One region of the Streptomyces sp. NPDC004788 genome, then DNA from elsewhere that is predicted to be linked to it. Evidence: riboswitches for the same ligand, from Rfam matches in the RefSeq annotation. Region 1 holds a riboswitch; the other holds the start of a gene.
What was found. A riboswitch is a leader RNA that binds a small molecule or an ion and turns the genes downstream of it on or off. The one in region 1 is predicted to bind S-adenosylmethionine.
Positions count from the first base shown of each region.

Region 1 (6,813 bases):
TTCTCGAGGACGACGTTGCGGCCCTTCGGGCCGAGGGTGACCTTGACGGCGTCAGCGAGCTGGTTCATGCCGCGCTCGAGACCGCGCCGGGCCTCCTCGTCGAACGCGATGATCTTGGCCATGTGAAGTGGTCCTCCCGGACATGGGGTGGATAACGCTCCAGGACCGCGCCGACGCCCGCGACGGACGGCCGGCGCGCCCTCGTGGTTCCTTGCCCCACGCGGTCGGCGGCCTCGTCTGCCCGATCCTCGTAAGCACTCTCAGCGTGAGAGTGCTAACGCCAATGATTAGCACTCGCCCCATGCGAGTGCAAGCGACTACGGAGGATCGACCACCTCTCGGGCGCACAACCCGGCGCTTCGGCCCCGTACACGTACCCGCGTGCGCCCGCCCGTACGCGCCCGCGCATGCGCGAGGGGCCCGCATCCCGGTCAGGATGCGGGCCCCTCGACGGAAGTGCGTCGGTGGCCGATCGCGCCGCGCTCAGGCGGTGGCGAGCTTGACCATGTCCGCCTGCGGACCCTTCTGGCCCTGCGAGATCTCGAACTCGACCCGCTGCCCTTCTTCAAGGGTGCGGTAGCCGTCCATCTGGATCGCGCTGTAGTGGACGAAAACATCCGCACCACCGTCGACCGCGATGAAGCCGTAGCCCTTCTCCGCGTTGAACCACTTGACGGTGCCCTGAGCCATGCCTAACTCCCCTATTACTGGCCCTTGCGCGGATCCGCACTTCGCGGACCCGGGTCAGACCCTGCGCCGGAACGCGTCGACCGCGGCTGAATGTATCTGCCCAACTGCCCTCTGCAACAGGTCAATCGGACGAGAATTCTGGGCACGCCGGAAAGGGGAATTGGGGAGATTACGCTGAATTCCGGGGCAAGTCGGGCCCGGCAAAGTGCGCAGAAGGTACACAAGGCACGGGCACTTTGGCTACTTCTTGTCGTGCCGAGGCGCATTCTCATATGCGTCTGGCATGCGCAGCGGAGGGGACTTCCCCAACTCTACCGCGCTCAACCATGCAGAATTGCCCCTTCCGCTTCTTGCTGCGGAAGGGGCAATTCAGGGAACTTCGGTACCCGCGGGTAGTACCGCGGGTAAGGATCGGCGGCGTCCGGTACCGCGCTGGACGGTCAGCCTCCGGCGACGGCCGGAATGATGGAGACGCCGGCACCGTCCGGCGTGGCCGTCTCCAGGCCCTGCTCGAAGCGCACGTCGTCGTCGTTCACGTACACGTTGACGAAGCGGCGCAGCTTGCCCTGGTCGTCGAGGACGCGCGCGGCGATGCCCGCGTGGTTCTTCTCCAGGTCGGCGATGACCTCGGCGAGGGTCGCGCCCTGGGCGGCGACCTCGGCCTGGCCGCCGGTGTAGGTGCGGAGGATGGTGGGGATGCGGACGTTCACGGCCATGTCGGTGCGTGCCTTCCTAAGAGCGGTCAGTGGGCCAGGCCGGCGTCGCGGAACGCGTCGAGGCTCGGGCGGATGGTGGCGGTCGCCTGAGAGGTGTCGGCCACGGCGTCCAGGGTCTTGAGTCCGTCACCCGTGTTGAGGACGACGGTGGTCTTCGACGGGTCGATGACGCCGTTCTCGACGAGCTTCCTCGTCACGCCGACGGTCACACCGCCCGCGGTCTCGGCGAAGATGCCCTCGGTGCGGGCGAGCAGCTTGATGGCGTCGACGATCTGCTCGTCGTCGACGTCCTCGACGGCGCCGCCGGTCCGGCGGGCGATGTCGAGCACGTACGGGCCGTCGGCCGGGTTGCCGATGGCGAGCGACTTGGCGATGGTGTTCGGCTTCTGGGGCCGCACGACGTCGTGGCCGGCCTTGAAGGCGGCGGAGACCGGGGAGCAGCCCTCGGCCTGGGCGCCGAAGATCTTGTACGGCTTGTCCTCGACCAGGCCGAGCTTGATGAGCTCCTGCAGACCCTTGTCGATCTTGGTGAGCTGGGAGCCGGAGGCGATCGGGATGACCAGCTGGTCCGGGATGACCCAGCCGAGCTGCTCGCAGATCTCGTACGCGAGCGTCTTGGAGCCCTCGCCGTAGTACGGGCGGAGGTTGACGTTCACGAAGCCCCAGCCCTCGCCGAGCGGGTCGCCGATGAGCTCCGAGCAGAACCGGTTGACGTCGTCGTAGTTGCCCTCGATGGCGACGAGGTCGCCGCCGTAGACGCCGGCCATGACGACCTTGCCCTGCTCCAGGTCGTGCGGGATGAACACGCAGGAGCGGAAGCCGGCCCGGGCGGCGGCGGCGCCGACGGCGCCGGCCAGGTTGCCGGTGGAGGAGCAGGAGAGGGTGGTGAAGCCGAAGGCGCGGGCGGCCTCGATGGCCTGGGCGACGACCCGGTCCTTGAAGGAGTGGGTCGGGTTGCCGGAGTCGTCCTTGACGAACAGCTTGCCGGGCTCGACACCGAGCTCGCGGGCCAGGTTGTCGGCCTGGACGAGCGGGGTCCAGCCGGGGTTCAGGTTCGGCTTCTCGGCGACGTCGGCCGGGACGGGCAGGAGCGGGGCGTAGCGCCACACGTTGGCCGGGCCGGCCTCGATGCGCTTGCGCAGCTCCTCGGGGTCGCCGGTCGGCAGGTCGTAGGCCACTTCGAGGGGGCCGAAGCACAGCTCGCAGGCGAAGATCGGGCCGAGCGGGAAGGTCTCGCCGCATTCGCGACAGGAGAGCCCGGACGCGGGACCGAGGTCGACGGAGGTGGTCGCGGATGCGACGGTCTGAACAGCCATGGAGGCGAGGCCCTTTCTCCTCATCTTCCTCATGACGCACTTCGCCATGAGACGGATTTGGCACCTTCCCTAGCCGGGGGCCTCGCTGGGCGAGACAAACCGACTGGAGGGTTGCCGGGGCTTCAACGGGCCGTATCCCTCTGCCCCTCTGGATGAGCGGTATTCGATTGTGGATCGCGGTCGGCACCCCGACATGCATCGGGGATCCGCGTTGTTCAAGACTGTAACCGAAGCCTTCGGAGCCTGAGAGGGCCGTCCGATCCGCGAGATGGAGATCACGTTGCTGGAAGAAGTGGAGCGCTGGCTCGCCCGGCGGTCCTGGTCCGTGGCCGACCGTCCGCTGGAGCGGATCCTCGCCGCCAAGCGCGGTACGAAGGTGAGCGTCGTGCTGCCCGCGCTGAACGAGGAGGCGACGGTCGGCACGATCGTCTCGGTGATCCGCCGCGAGCTGATGACGGAGGCGGTGCCGCTGGTGGACGAGCTGGTGGTGGTCGACTCGGGCTCCACCGACCGTACGGCCCGGGTCGCCGCGGCGGCCGGCGCGCGGGTGGTGGCGCGCGACGCGGTCCTGCCCCGGATACCGGCGCTGCCGGGCAAGGGCGAGGTCCTGTGGCGGTCACTGATGGTGACGAGCGGGGACGTGGTCTGCTTCGTGGACGCGGACCTCAGGGACTTCTCGGCGGACTTCGTCTCCGGGATCGTGGGGCCGCTCCTGACCGAACCGGACGTGCACTTCGTGAAGGCGATGTACGACCGCCCGCTCGACACCGGGTCCGACGGGCTCGCCTCCGGCAAGACCCCAGGTCAGGGCGGTCGGGTGACGGAGCTGGTGGCGCGGCCGCTGCTCAATCTGCACTGGCCGCAGCTCGCCGGCTTCGTCCAGCCGCTGGGCGGTGAGTACGCGGCGCGCCGCTCGCTGCTCGAACAGCTGCCCTTCCCCGTCGGTTACGGAGTGGAGCTGGGCCTGCTGGTGGACGCGCTGCACACCGTGGGCCTCGACGCGCTCGCACAGGTGGACGTGGGAGTGCGCAAGCACCGTCACCAGGACGACCAGGCGCTGGGCCGGATGGCGGCGGCGATCTACCGCACGGCGCAGCTGCGGCTGTCGCGCGGGCACCTCGTACGGCCGCGGCTCACGCAGTTCGAGCGGGCCGCGGAGGGGTTCACGCCTCGGACGTACCCGGTGGACACGGAGGAGCGGCCGCCGATGGCGGAGGTGGCGGAGTACGCGGAGCGGCGCCGCGTGGCGTGACGGCGCCGCGTGCCGCCGTGACCCCCGACGCGGCGCCGTGACCCCCGACGCGGCACCGTGACCCCCGACGCCCCGCCCGCCGTCTCGATCCGTGAGCCGGCTGTCTCGAAAACGCTCTGTCTGGAATCCGTACGTTTGAGCGTTTACGGGACGGGCTAGGTTCGCCGTATGGCTTCTGTCCTCGTGGCATCGAACCGCGGCCCGGTCTCGTACACCGTCCGCCCCGACGGCTCACTGGACACCCGGCGGGGCGGCGGCGGCCTCGTCTCGGGGCTCAGCGCGGTGCCCTCGGGGCTGTGGGTGTGCGCGGCGCTCGGCGACGGGGACCGCGAGGCGGTGCGGCGCGGGGTGGCCGAGCCGGGCGTGCGGATGCTCGACATCGACCCGGAGGTGTACGCCGACGCGTACAACGGCATCGCGAACTCGGTGCTGTGGTTCCTCCACCACCACCTCTACGACATCCCGCGCGAGCCCGTCTTCGACGCCGCCTTCCGCCGCCGCTGGGAGTCCTACCGCGCCTACAACCGGGCCTTCGCCGAGGCGCTCGCACAGGCCGCGGACGAGGGCGCGGCGGTCCTGGTGCAGGACTACCACCTGGCGCTCGTGCCGGGGCAGCTGCGGGCGCTCCGCCCCGACCTGCGGATCGGGCACTTCACGCACACCCCGTGGGCGGACCCGTGGTATCTGCGGATGCTGCCGGAGGACGTCCACGAGGAACTGGTCGCGGGCATGCTCGGCGCCGACGAGGTCGGCTTCCACACCCGGGCCTGGGCGGACGCCTTCCTCGCCGATCCGCGCGTGGCGCGCTCGATCGGCGACACCCGGGTCCGTACGCACCCGCTCGGCGTGGACGGCGACGACCTGCGCGCGCTCGCGCACCGGCCCGAGGTCGACGAGCGGCTCGCCCGGCTCCGGGAGGAGGTCGGCCCGGGCCGCAAGACGATCGTCCGCGTCGACCGCACCGAGCTGTCCAAGAACATCCTGCGCGGCCTGCTCGCCTACCGCGAACTGCTCACCACCCGCCCCGAGTGGCGCGGCCGCGTCGTCCACCTCGCCTCCGCCTACCCCTCCCGCCAGGACCTGGAGGTCTACCGCTCCTACACCGCCTCGGTCACGGAACTCGCCGAGGCGGTCAACGCCGAGTTCGGCACGGACGACTGGCAGCCCGTCCTCGTCTCCGTCCAGGACGACTTCACCCGCTCCCTCGCCGCCTACCGCCTCGCCGACGTCGCCCTGGTCAACCCCGTCCGCGACGGCATGAACCTGGTCGCCAAGGAGATCCCGGTCGTCTCCGACGCGGGCTGCGCGCTGGTGCTCTCCCGCGAGGCGGGCGCGTACGAGGAGCTGCGCACCGACGCCCTCACGATCAACCCCCACGACGTGACGGAGACGGCCGAAGCCCTGCACGAGGCCCTCTCCATGCCGGCGCCGGAGCGCGCCGACCGCACGAAGCGGCTCGCCGCCGCGGCGACGGCGCTGCCGCCGCGGCAGTGGTTCCTGAACCAGCTGGACGCGCTGCGGGACCGGTAGGGCGGTCGGGCGATCGACGGGGCCCGAACGGGCGCGCCGACAGCGTGGCTGACGGGATGCGGAGGGGGCGCGTGGTGCCCTGGCCGCCGGGGGACCCCGTCGAAAGGACACAGGACTTCCATGCGCATCGCACCACCGCTGAGACGCGGCCTGGGCGCGGCAGCAGCCGTCGCCCTCACCTGCGCCACCGCGCTGACCGGCATCGGCACGGCCCACGCCGGGACGCCGAAGGACAAGGACCGGCACAAGGCCGTCGACGTCAGGCTCACCGCGCACGGCATCGAGGCACCCGACGCCGCCGAGGGCGGACTCGTCCACTTCCACATCAGCACCGACGTCGCGCCGGGCCGCCAGCTCCAGGTCTTCCGCCCGCACAAGGGCGTGTCGGTGGACAAGGTGCTCGCCGACCTGACCAAGGCGATCGACGAGACCGACCCGGCGAACGCGGCGGCCGGCATCAACGCGTTCAACGCCGACGCGGAGGCGCTGGGCGGCGGTTTCGCCTCGCCGAAGGTCCCGGTCGACGTCACCGAGCCGATCTCGGACGGCACCGTCTACCTGCTCGACTTCAGCGCCTTCCTCGCGGACCCGGCGCACCCCGTCCTGAAGTCCCTCGAACTCTGCGACGGCGACAAGGACAAGGGTCTGGCCCCCTTCCCCAAGGGGATCGTGATCACTGAGGAGCAGGCCGCGGGCCCGCGCTTCCGGACCGAGGACGTGAACGAGGCGGACGCCCCGATCCTGGTGCACAACGCCTCCGACGAGATCCACGAGATGGCGATCCAGCCGGTCAAGCCGGGCACCACGGACGCCGACATCCAGGCGTACTTCGACGCCATCGCCCACGGCCAGCAGCCCCCGCCGTCGCCCTTCACCGGCGCGCCCAGCGGCCTGGGTGCCATCTCCCCCGACCACACCGCCATCGTCCAGGCGAAGGACCTGCCGGCCGGCACCTACGTCCTGCTCTGCTTCATCCCGGACGACGAGGCCGGCATCCCGCACGCCTTCGAGGGCATGCACAAGGTGGTCCAGCTGAGCTGACCCGCCCGACCGGCCGCCATCCGGTCACCATCAGGTGACCGGATGCGCTGGACGGCCGCCCGCCCCACCCGCCCGGCCGGTCCCACGGGACCGGCGGGGGCGGGCGGCGCCCGTCGCGGCCCTGCCCCACCCCTCCCCCCTCCCCTCCCCTCCCCCTGTATCGGGGCCGGACATTCCTCGGGATCGCCCTCTCCTCACGGGCCGTCACTCCGTGCCAGACTCTGCGCCGATCGTTCCCCCAGGCGATCCGTAACCCCCTGAACGGCTT
Region 1 is NZ_JBSGBF010000001.1:114,428-121,240, reverse strand. Features, by position in the region: gene groL (chaperonin GroEL) at 1-122, opposite strand, end outside; gene ACWEJX_RS00620 (cold-shock protein) at 484-690, opposite strand; gene ACWEJX_RS00615 (MoaD/ThiS family protein) at 1,131-1,406, opposite strand; gene thrC (threonine synthase) at 1,433-2,746, opposite strand; SAM riboswitch class I at 2,740-2,881, opposite strand; gene ACWEJX_RS00605 (glucosyl-3-phosphoglycerate synthase) at 3,003-3,974, shown strand; gene ACWEJX_RS00600 (alpha,alpha-trehalose-phosphate synthase (UDP-forming)) at 4,143-5,504, shown strand; gene ACWEJX_RS00595 (hypothetical protein) at 5,625-6,545, shown strand.

Region 2 (6,813 bases), on a different contig from region 1:
CGACCCACTTCCACCTGTCGCTGAACTCGATCACCTGGTTCGTGCGGATCTTCTTCTTCGCCGGCCCGGTCATCGCCTTCATCGTCACCAAGCGGATCTGCCTCGGCCTCCAGCGCCGCGACAAGGACAAGGTGCTGCACGGCCGCGAGTCCGGCATCATCAAGCGCCTGCCGCACGGTGAGTTCGTCGAGGTCCACCAGCCGCTCAGCCAGGGCCAGCGCTACAAGCTCACGGCGCACGAGCAGTACGCGCCGGCCGAGCTGCCGCCGGCCGTCGACGAGAACGGTGTCGAGCGCAAGATCGGCCGCATGGAGAAGCTCCGGGTCAAGCTGAACCGGGGTTACTACGGCGGCGACAGCCAGGTCGCCAAGCCCACCGTCGAGGAGTACCGGGAGATCGAGAGCGGCCACGGCCACCACTGATCACCACTGACCTCCTGACGTAGGTCGCCACGGCGAGAGCCCCGTCCATTCGATGGACGGGGCTCTTTGCCGTTGCCCGAGATCGATAGGGTGGGGTCATCACGCCATCGCGTGCCATACGTCGTAGACCAGGAGCTGTCATGAGCGCTGTGAACCCCGCTGGAGGCGACACCGCGGCGGGCCGCTCCTGGCCCGCCCTGCTGAACGGACTGCTCGAAGGCCGCAACCTGTCCGCCGACGACACCGCCTGGGCGATGGACCTGATCATGCGCGGCGAGGCGACCGACGTGCAGATCGCCGGCTTCATGGTGGCGCTGCGGGCCAAGGGCGAGACGGTCGAGGAGATCACCGGCCTCGTCCGGACCATGTACGAGCACGCCAACGTCATCGAGGTACCCGGCCCGGCCGTGGACATCGTCGGCACCGGCGGCGACGGCGCCAAGACGGTGAACATCTCCACCATGGCCTCCATCGTGGTGGCCGGCACCGGCGTGAAGGTCGTCAAGCACGGCAACCGCGCCGCGTCCTCCGCCTCCGGCTCCTCCGACGTCCTGGAGAAGCTCGGCGTCAACCTCGACATCACCCCGCGCCGGGTCGCCGAGGTCGCCGAGGAGGCCGGCATCACCATCTGCTTCGCGGTGAGGTTCCACCCCTCGCTGCGGTACGTGGCCACGGCCCGCGGCCAGCTCGGCATCCGGACCACCTTCAACGTGCTCGGTCCGCTGACCAACCCGGCCAAGGTGCGGGCACAGGCCGTCGGCGTCGCCGACCCGCGGATGGCGCCGATCGTGGCCGGAGTCCTCGCCGAGCGCGGCAACTCCGCCCTGGTGTTCCGCGGCGACGACGGCCTGGACGAGCTGACCACCACCGGCACCTCCCGGGTGTGGGTGGTCCGGGACGGCGCCGTGCGCGAGGAGCGCTTCGACCCGCGTGACGTCGGCATCCAGCCGGTGACCCTGGACGCGCTGCGCGGCGGCGACCCGTCGTACAACGCCGATGTCGCCCGACGGCTGCTCGCCGGCGAGACCGGGCCGGTGCGCGACGCGGTGCTGCTCAACGCGGCGGCGGCGCTCACCGCCCTGGAGCCGGGCGAAGGCACCCTGGCGGAGCAACTGGCCGCGGGCATCGCGAAGGCCGCCGAGTCCGTCGACTCCGGCGCGGCCCGGCGGGCCCTGGAGCGGTGGATCGCCGCCAGCAACGCCTGACGCCTCGTTCGGAGGCATGTGAACGCACTGTTGCGACCCCGTCCCGGATGCCGGGACGGGGTTGCGGCGTCGTGATCGTCTGGCATAGGTTTTTCGACAGGTCATGAGTGACAGCCACAAAGCCCCGGCTGGCTGTCCGGCAACCCTCCGTCCGTGGCGGGGTGCCCCGGGTGAAGACCAGGCCGCACGAGCAGAAGCCTGCGGCAAGCGCGGACCCCTGCGCACCACCCTGGGGTCCTTGGTCCTCTAGGGAGCGGTGTCTCGTGAGCAAGCGAATGCGTTAGGGCCCTCGGCCCCTCACCGAAATCAACACCCGTCCGCGGCAACCCCTTTCCGCGCCTCCGCGCGCTGCCGCCGCACGGGCACTCGTACGCCTTTTCGCGCCCCTTTCATGCCGGGAGACACCGTTATGTCCGCACGCCCGAACGCCGCCGCCCTCGCCTCCGCCGTCACCGCCGACACCTCCGCCGACCCCTGCTGCGACGCCCCGCTGCCGGTCCTCGGCCGGGACGTCACCGTCCCGCTGGTCACCGGCGGCGAGGTCACCTACGCCGCGCTCGACTACGCCGCCAGCGCCCCGGCCCTCCAGCGCGTGTGGGACGACGTCGCCGCCTACGCCCCGTACTACGGCAGCGTCCACCGCGGCGCCGGCTACCTCTCCCAGCTCTCCACCGACCTCTTCGAGAACAGCCGCGCCACCGTCGCCGAGTTCCTCGACTGCCGCCCCGGCGACCAGGTCGTCTTCACCCGCTCCACCACCGACTCGCTCAACCTGCTCGCCCACGTCGTCCCCGCCGACTGCCAGGTCTTCGTCTTCGAGACCGAGCACCACGCCTCGCTCCTCCCGTGGCGCGACGCCCAGGTCACCTACCTCAACGCGCCGCGCACCCCGCAGCAGGCCGTCGAGACCCTGGAGCGCGCGCTCGCCGAGCGCGATCCGTACGGCCCCGCGCTGGTCTGCGTGACCGGCGCCTCCAACGTCACCGGCGAGCTGTGGCCGGTGCGCGAACTCGCCGCCGCCGCGCACGCGCACGGCGCGCGGATCGTCCTCGACGCCGCCCAGCTGGCGCCCCACCACCCCGTCTCCGTACGGGAGTTGGACGTCGACTGGGTCGCGTTCTCCGGGCACAAGCTGTACGCCCCGTTCGGCTCCGGCGTGCTCGCCGGCCGCGCCGACTGGCTGCAGGACGCCGAGCCCTACCTCGCGGGCGGCGGCGCCTCCCGCAAGGTGGCCCGCCGGGCCGACGGTGGTGTGGACGTGGAGTGGCACACCACCGCGGCCCGGCACGAGGCCGGTTCGCCCAACGTCATCGGCGTCTACTCCATCGCCTCGGCCTGCAAGGCGCTCACCGAGGCCGGCTTCGACCGGCTCGTCGCCCGCGAGCGGCACCTCATCGCCAAGGTCCGGCAGGGCCTCGCCGACGTCCCCGAGGTCCGTGTGCTCTCCCTCTTCGGCGATGACGCCGACCGTGTCGGCGTCATCTCCTTCGTCGTCCAGGGCTGGAACAGCTCCCATTTCGCCGCCGCGCTCTCCGCCGAGTACGGCATCGGCGTCCGCGACGGCCTGTTCTGCGCCCACCCGCTGGTGCGCACCCTGCTCGGCAGCGACCCGCAGGACCCGGGCGAGTGCGGCGCCCCGGAGGCGGCCCCCGGGGAGCGGTCTCTCAACGCGATCCGGGTGAGCTTCGGCGCGGGCACGCCCGACGAGCACGTGGAGCGGTTCGTGGGCGCGGTGAGGGAGCTGGTCCGCGACGGCGCCCAGTGGAAGTACCGCACCGAGGACGGCCGCTGCGTCCCGGACCGCGGCTGATCGGTCGCTCGAACGGGTGAAGCCGGCCTCCCGCGGGGGAGAGGCCGGCTTCAGCCGTGCGTACGCGGGGTCAGGACTCCAGGCCGATGGCGAAGGCCGCGTCCAGGTCGTGCTGCGAGTAGGCCCGGAAGGCGACGTGCGTGTCGGTGCCCTCGACGCCCGGGATCTTGGAGATCTGGCCCGGGATGACATCGGCCAGGTCGTCGTGGCGGCCCACCCGGACCATGGCGATCAGGTCGTACGTTCCGGTCACCGAGAAGACCTCGCTGACGCATTCGATCGCGGCGATCTCCTCGGCGATCTCGGGGATGCGGTCCACGCTGGTCTTGATGAGCACGATCGCGGTGATCACGGCTGGCTTTCTCCCTCGGTGGCCGCGGCTGGTGGCTTCACTCTAGCCCCACCTCTATACCGCGCCCACGCGTAGAGGAAGCCGAGCGCGAAGCCGATCACGTGCGCCAGATACGCCACTCCCGGCCCGGCCCCCGCCGAGCGCGCCGCCAGCCACTGGAGCACGAACCAGAAGATCAGCACGATCCAGGCCGGGAAGCGCAGCGGCAGGAAGAAGAGGAACGGGAACAGGCTGGTCACCCGGGACCGCGGGAAGAGATAGAGGAACGCCCCGAGCACCCCCGAGATCGCCCCCGACGCCCCGACCAGCGTCTGCTCGCTGTCCGCGTGCGCCACCGCGTACCCGAGCAGCGCCAGGTATCCGCAGCCCAGGTAGAACAGGCCGTACTCGGCCGCGCCCATCCGCTCTTCGGCCATCGCCCCGAACACGTACAGGAACAGCATGTTCCCGAGCAGATGCAGCCAGCTGCCGTGCACGAAGAGCGCGGTCAGCGGGGTGAGCAGAGCGCCCGGCCGGCCGGCGGTGAGCTCGGCCGGCACCACTCCCCAGCGCTGGAAGTACGCGCCCTGCGCCGCGAGGAGGGTGTCGCCCGTGCCGTAGGAGGGGTTCAGGCCCGCCACCGGGCTCGCCGCGAAGAGCAGCACGCAGGCGGCGATGATTCCGTACGTCACGGTCGGTCCGCTGCGGGCACTCCGCCATGCGTCGAGGGCCGCGCCCCGCCAGTCGATCATGGACAGATCATGGCGTACCGGTGCCCACCTGGACAGAGTGCCTCGCCGTGACACGGGGTACCCGGGAGGCCGTAGGGTTACGGGCAGTACCCCCGCAGTCCGACGGCGCACCGCGGGCCCGTAATGCCTCGTATAAAGCCTCACACTGAGCCTCGTACGGAAAGAGGACGGCAACGATGACGACGGTTCCCCTGCCGACCGCCGAGACCCGCTGGCGCTGCACCCTGTGCGGCAATCTGACCCGCTTCGACGTGACGCGCTCGTCCAAGGTCGTCGAATACGTCCATCTGGACCTCGCCGGAGAGCCGACCGTCGAGGAGCGCGAGGTGGTCAGTGAGACCATCGAGTCGGTCCGCTGCCGGTGGTGCAACGCGGTGGACCAGATCGAACTGGTGGACAGGCCGGGCGCCGCTTCCTGAGAAGCGGCCCGGCGAGGGCTTCGGAGCCCCGGCGAGGGCGACGGACAGGGAGAGGGTGACGGATCGTGGAGCAGCCCGCGCGCGGTGATGAACCGGCGGGCGGCGGCCCGGCGGGCGATGCTGCCGCCGAGGCGCTCGACCGACCGCTGCCCGAGGCCGTACGGCGCAAGGTCGTCGCGCTCGTCGCCGACGCGTTCGGCGGCCTGACCGTCGCCGAGCTGCCCGCCCCGCTGCGCCAGTACGCCCGCTTCACCGCCTCCCGGCGGGCCAAGTTCGCCGGGAACGCGATGGCCGCCGCCCTGGAGAGCGATCCGCTGTTCCGGCAGCGGATCGGCGAGCGCTTCAAGGAGGCCCAGCCCGAACTGGCCGGCGCCGTCGAGTCCGGCACCCCGCCCGCCGCCGCCGACCCGGTCGACGTGGCCGCGGCCGCCTATGTGCTGCGCCCGGCCGGCTGGGGCAAGCTCGTCGCCGCCGCCGGCGAGGAGGCCGAGCGCGCCGACGCCGAGCGCGCCGACGAACTGAGCCGGCGCGAGCTGGAGCGGCTGCGCGAGGAGGTCGTGGCCGCCAAGGAGCGGGCCAGGTCCGAGACCGAGCAGCTGCGGCACGACCTGGAGGCCGCCCGCAAGGAAGCGGAATCGCTTCACCGCAAGTTGCGCAGCGCCCAGAGCGACGTCAAGCGCGGCGAGGCGGCGCTGCGCCGGGTGCAGGCCGAGATCGACGCCGCCCGCGCCGAGGCCGCCGCCCAGGTGTCCGCCGCCGAGAGCGAGACCCGGCGGCTCAAGGCCCGGCTCGGCGAGGTCGAGGCCGCCCTGGAGGCGAGCCGGCGGGCCGCCCGCGAGGGGCGCTCGGTGGAGGACATGCGGCTGCGGCTGCTTCTGGACACGGTGCTCGACGCCGCCCAGGGCCTGCGCCGCGAACTCGCCCTGCCTCCGGTGTCGATGCATCCGGCGGACACCGTGGACGCGGTGGAGCCCGGCCGGATGTCGCCGAAGGACATCGCGGCCCGCGCGCTGTCCGAGACCGACCCGGCGCTCTTGGACCAGCTGCTCGAACTGCCGCAGGCGCACCTGGTGGTGGACGGCTACAACGTCACCAAGACCGGCTATCCGACGATGCCGCTGGAGAAGCAGCGGCTGCGGCTGCTCGGCGGTCTGTCCGCGCTCGCGGCCCGCTCGGGCGCCGAGATCACCTGTGTCTTCGACGGCGCGGAGCTGGCCGCGCCGGTGCTGCTCGCGCCGCCGCGCGGGGTGCGGGTGCTGTTCTCCAAGCCCGGCGTGACGGCGGACGAGTTGATCCGCCAGCTGGTCCGGGCGGAGCCGCCGGGCCGTCCGGTGGTCGTCGTGTCCACCGACCGCGAGGTGGCCGACGGCGTCGCCAAGTCCGGTGCGCGGCCGGTCGCGTCCGCCTTGTTGCTGAAGCGGCTTTCGCGCCTCTCGTAAGACGTTGCCCTGTCTGCCTGTTGCGTCCGTTTTCTGCTCCGCGCAGGGTCAACCGGCCACTACTGCCCGTGCGGTGTCGGTAAATAAGTTGTGGCGTGAGGCAGATTTTGACCCTTGGGATTTGAACTGATCACAAGATGGTCACTAGGGTCGGGGCTCGAACCTACGCGCGGTCGATCATCCATCCGGGATGGCAGCGTCGGTCCCGCCTGCCCCTGACCGGTTGGGCGGCTCTGAGGAAGAAGGAGCTCGCCTTCGTGGCGTCCCACCGTCGTCCCAAGCAGCCGAGCCGCACCCGCGTGACCGTGCTCACCGCGACCGCCGCCGCGGCCGTCGCGCTCTCCGCCCAGTCCGGTGCCCAGGCGGCCCCGAAGCCGAAGATCGACGAGGTCAAGGCCAAGGTCCACACCCTCAACGAAGAGGCCGAGGTCGCCA
Region 2 is NZ_JBSGBF010000082.1:15,196-22,008, reverse strand. Features, by position in the region: gene qcrB (cytochrome bc1 complex cytochrome b subunit) at 1-422, shown strand, start outside; gene trpD (anthranilate phosphoribosyltransferase) at 563-1,627, shown strand; SAM riboswitch class IV at 1,727-1,843, shown strand; gene ACWEJX_RS28630 (aminotransferase class V-fold PLP-dependent enzyme) at 2,037-3,437, shown strand; gene ACWEJX_RS28625 (Lrp/AsnC ligand binding domain-containing protein) at 3,508-3,789, opposite strand; gene ACWEJX_RS28620 (rhomboid family intramembrane serine protease) at 3,786-4,520, opposite strand; gene ACWEJX_RS28615 (hypothetical protein) at 4,697-4,939, shown strand; gene ACWEJX_RS28610 (NYN domain-containing protein) at 5,005-6,378, shown strand; gene ACWEJX_RS28605 (NlpC/P60 family protein) at 6,636-6,813, shown strand, end outside.
Region 2: it holds a riboswitch for S-adenosylmethionine, as region 1 does, so the genes downstream of both, ACWEJX_RS28630 (aminotransferase class V-fold PLP-dependent enzyme) here and thrC (threonine synthase) in region 1, are expected to answer to the same signal.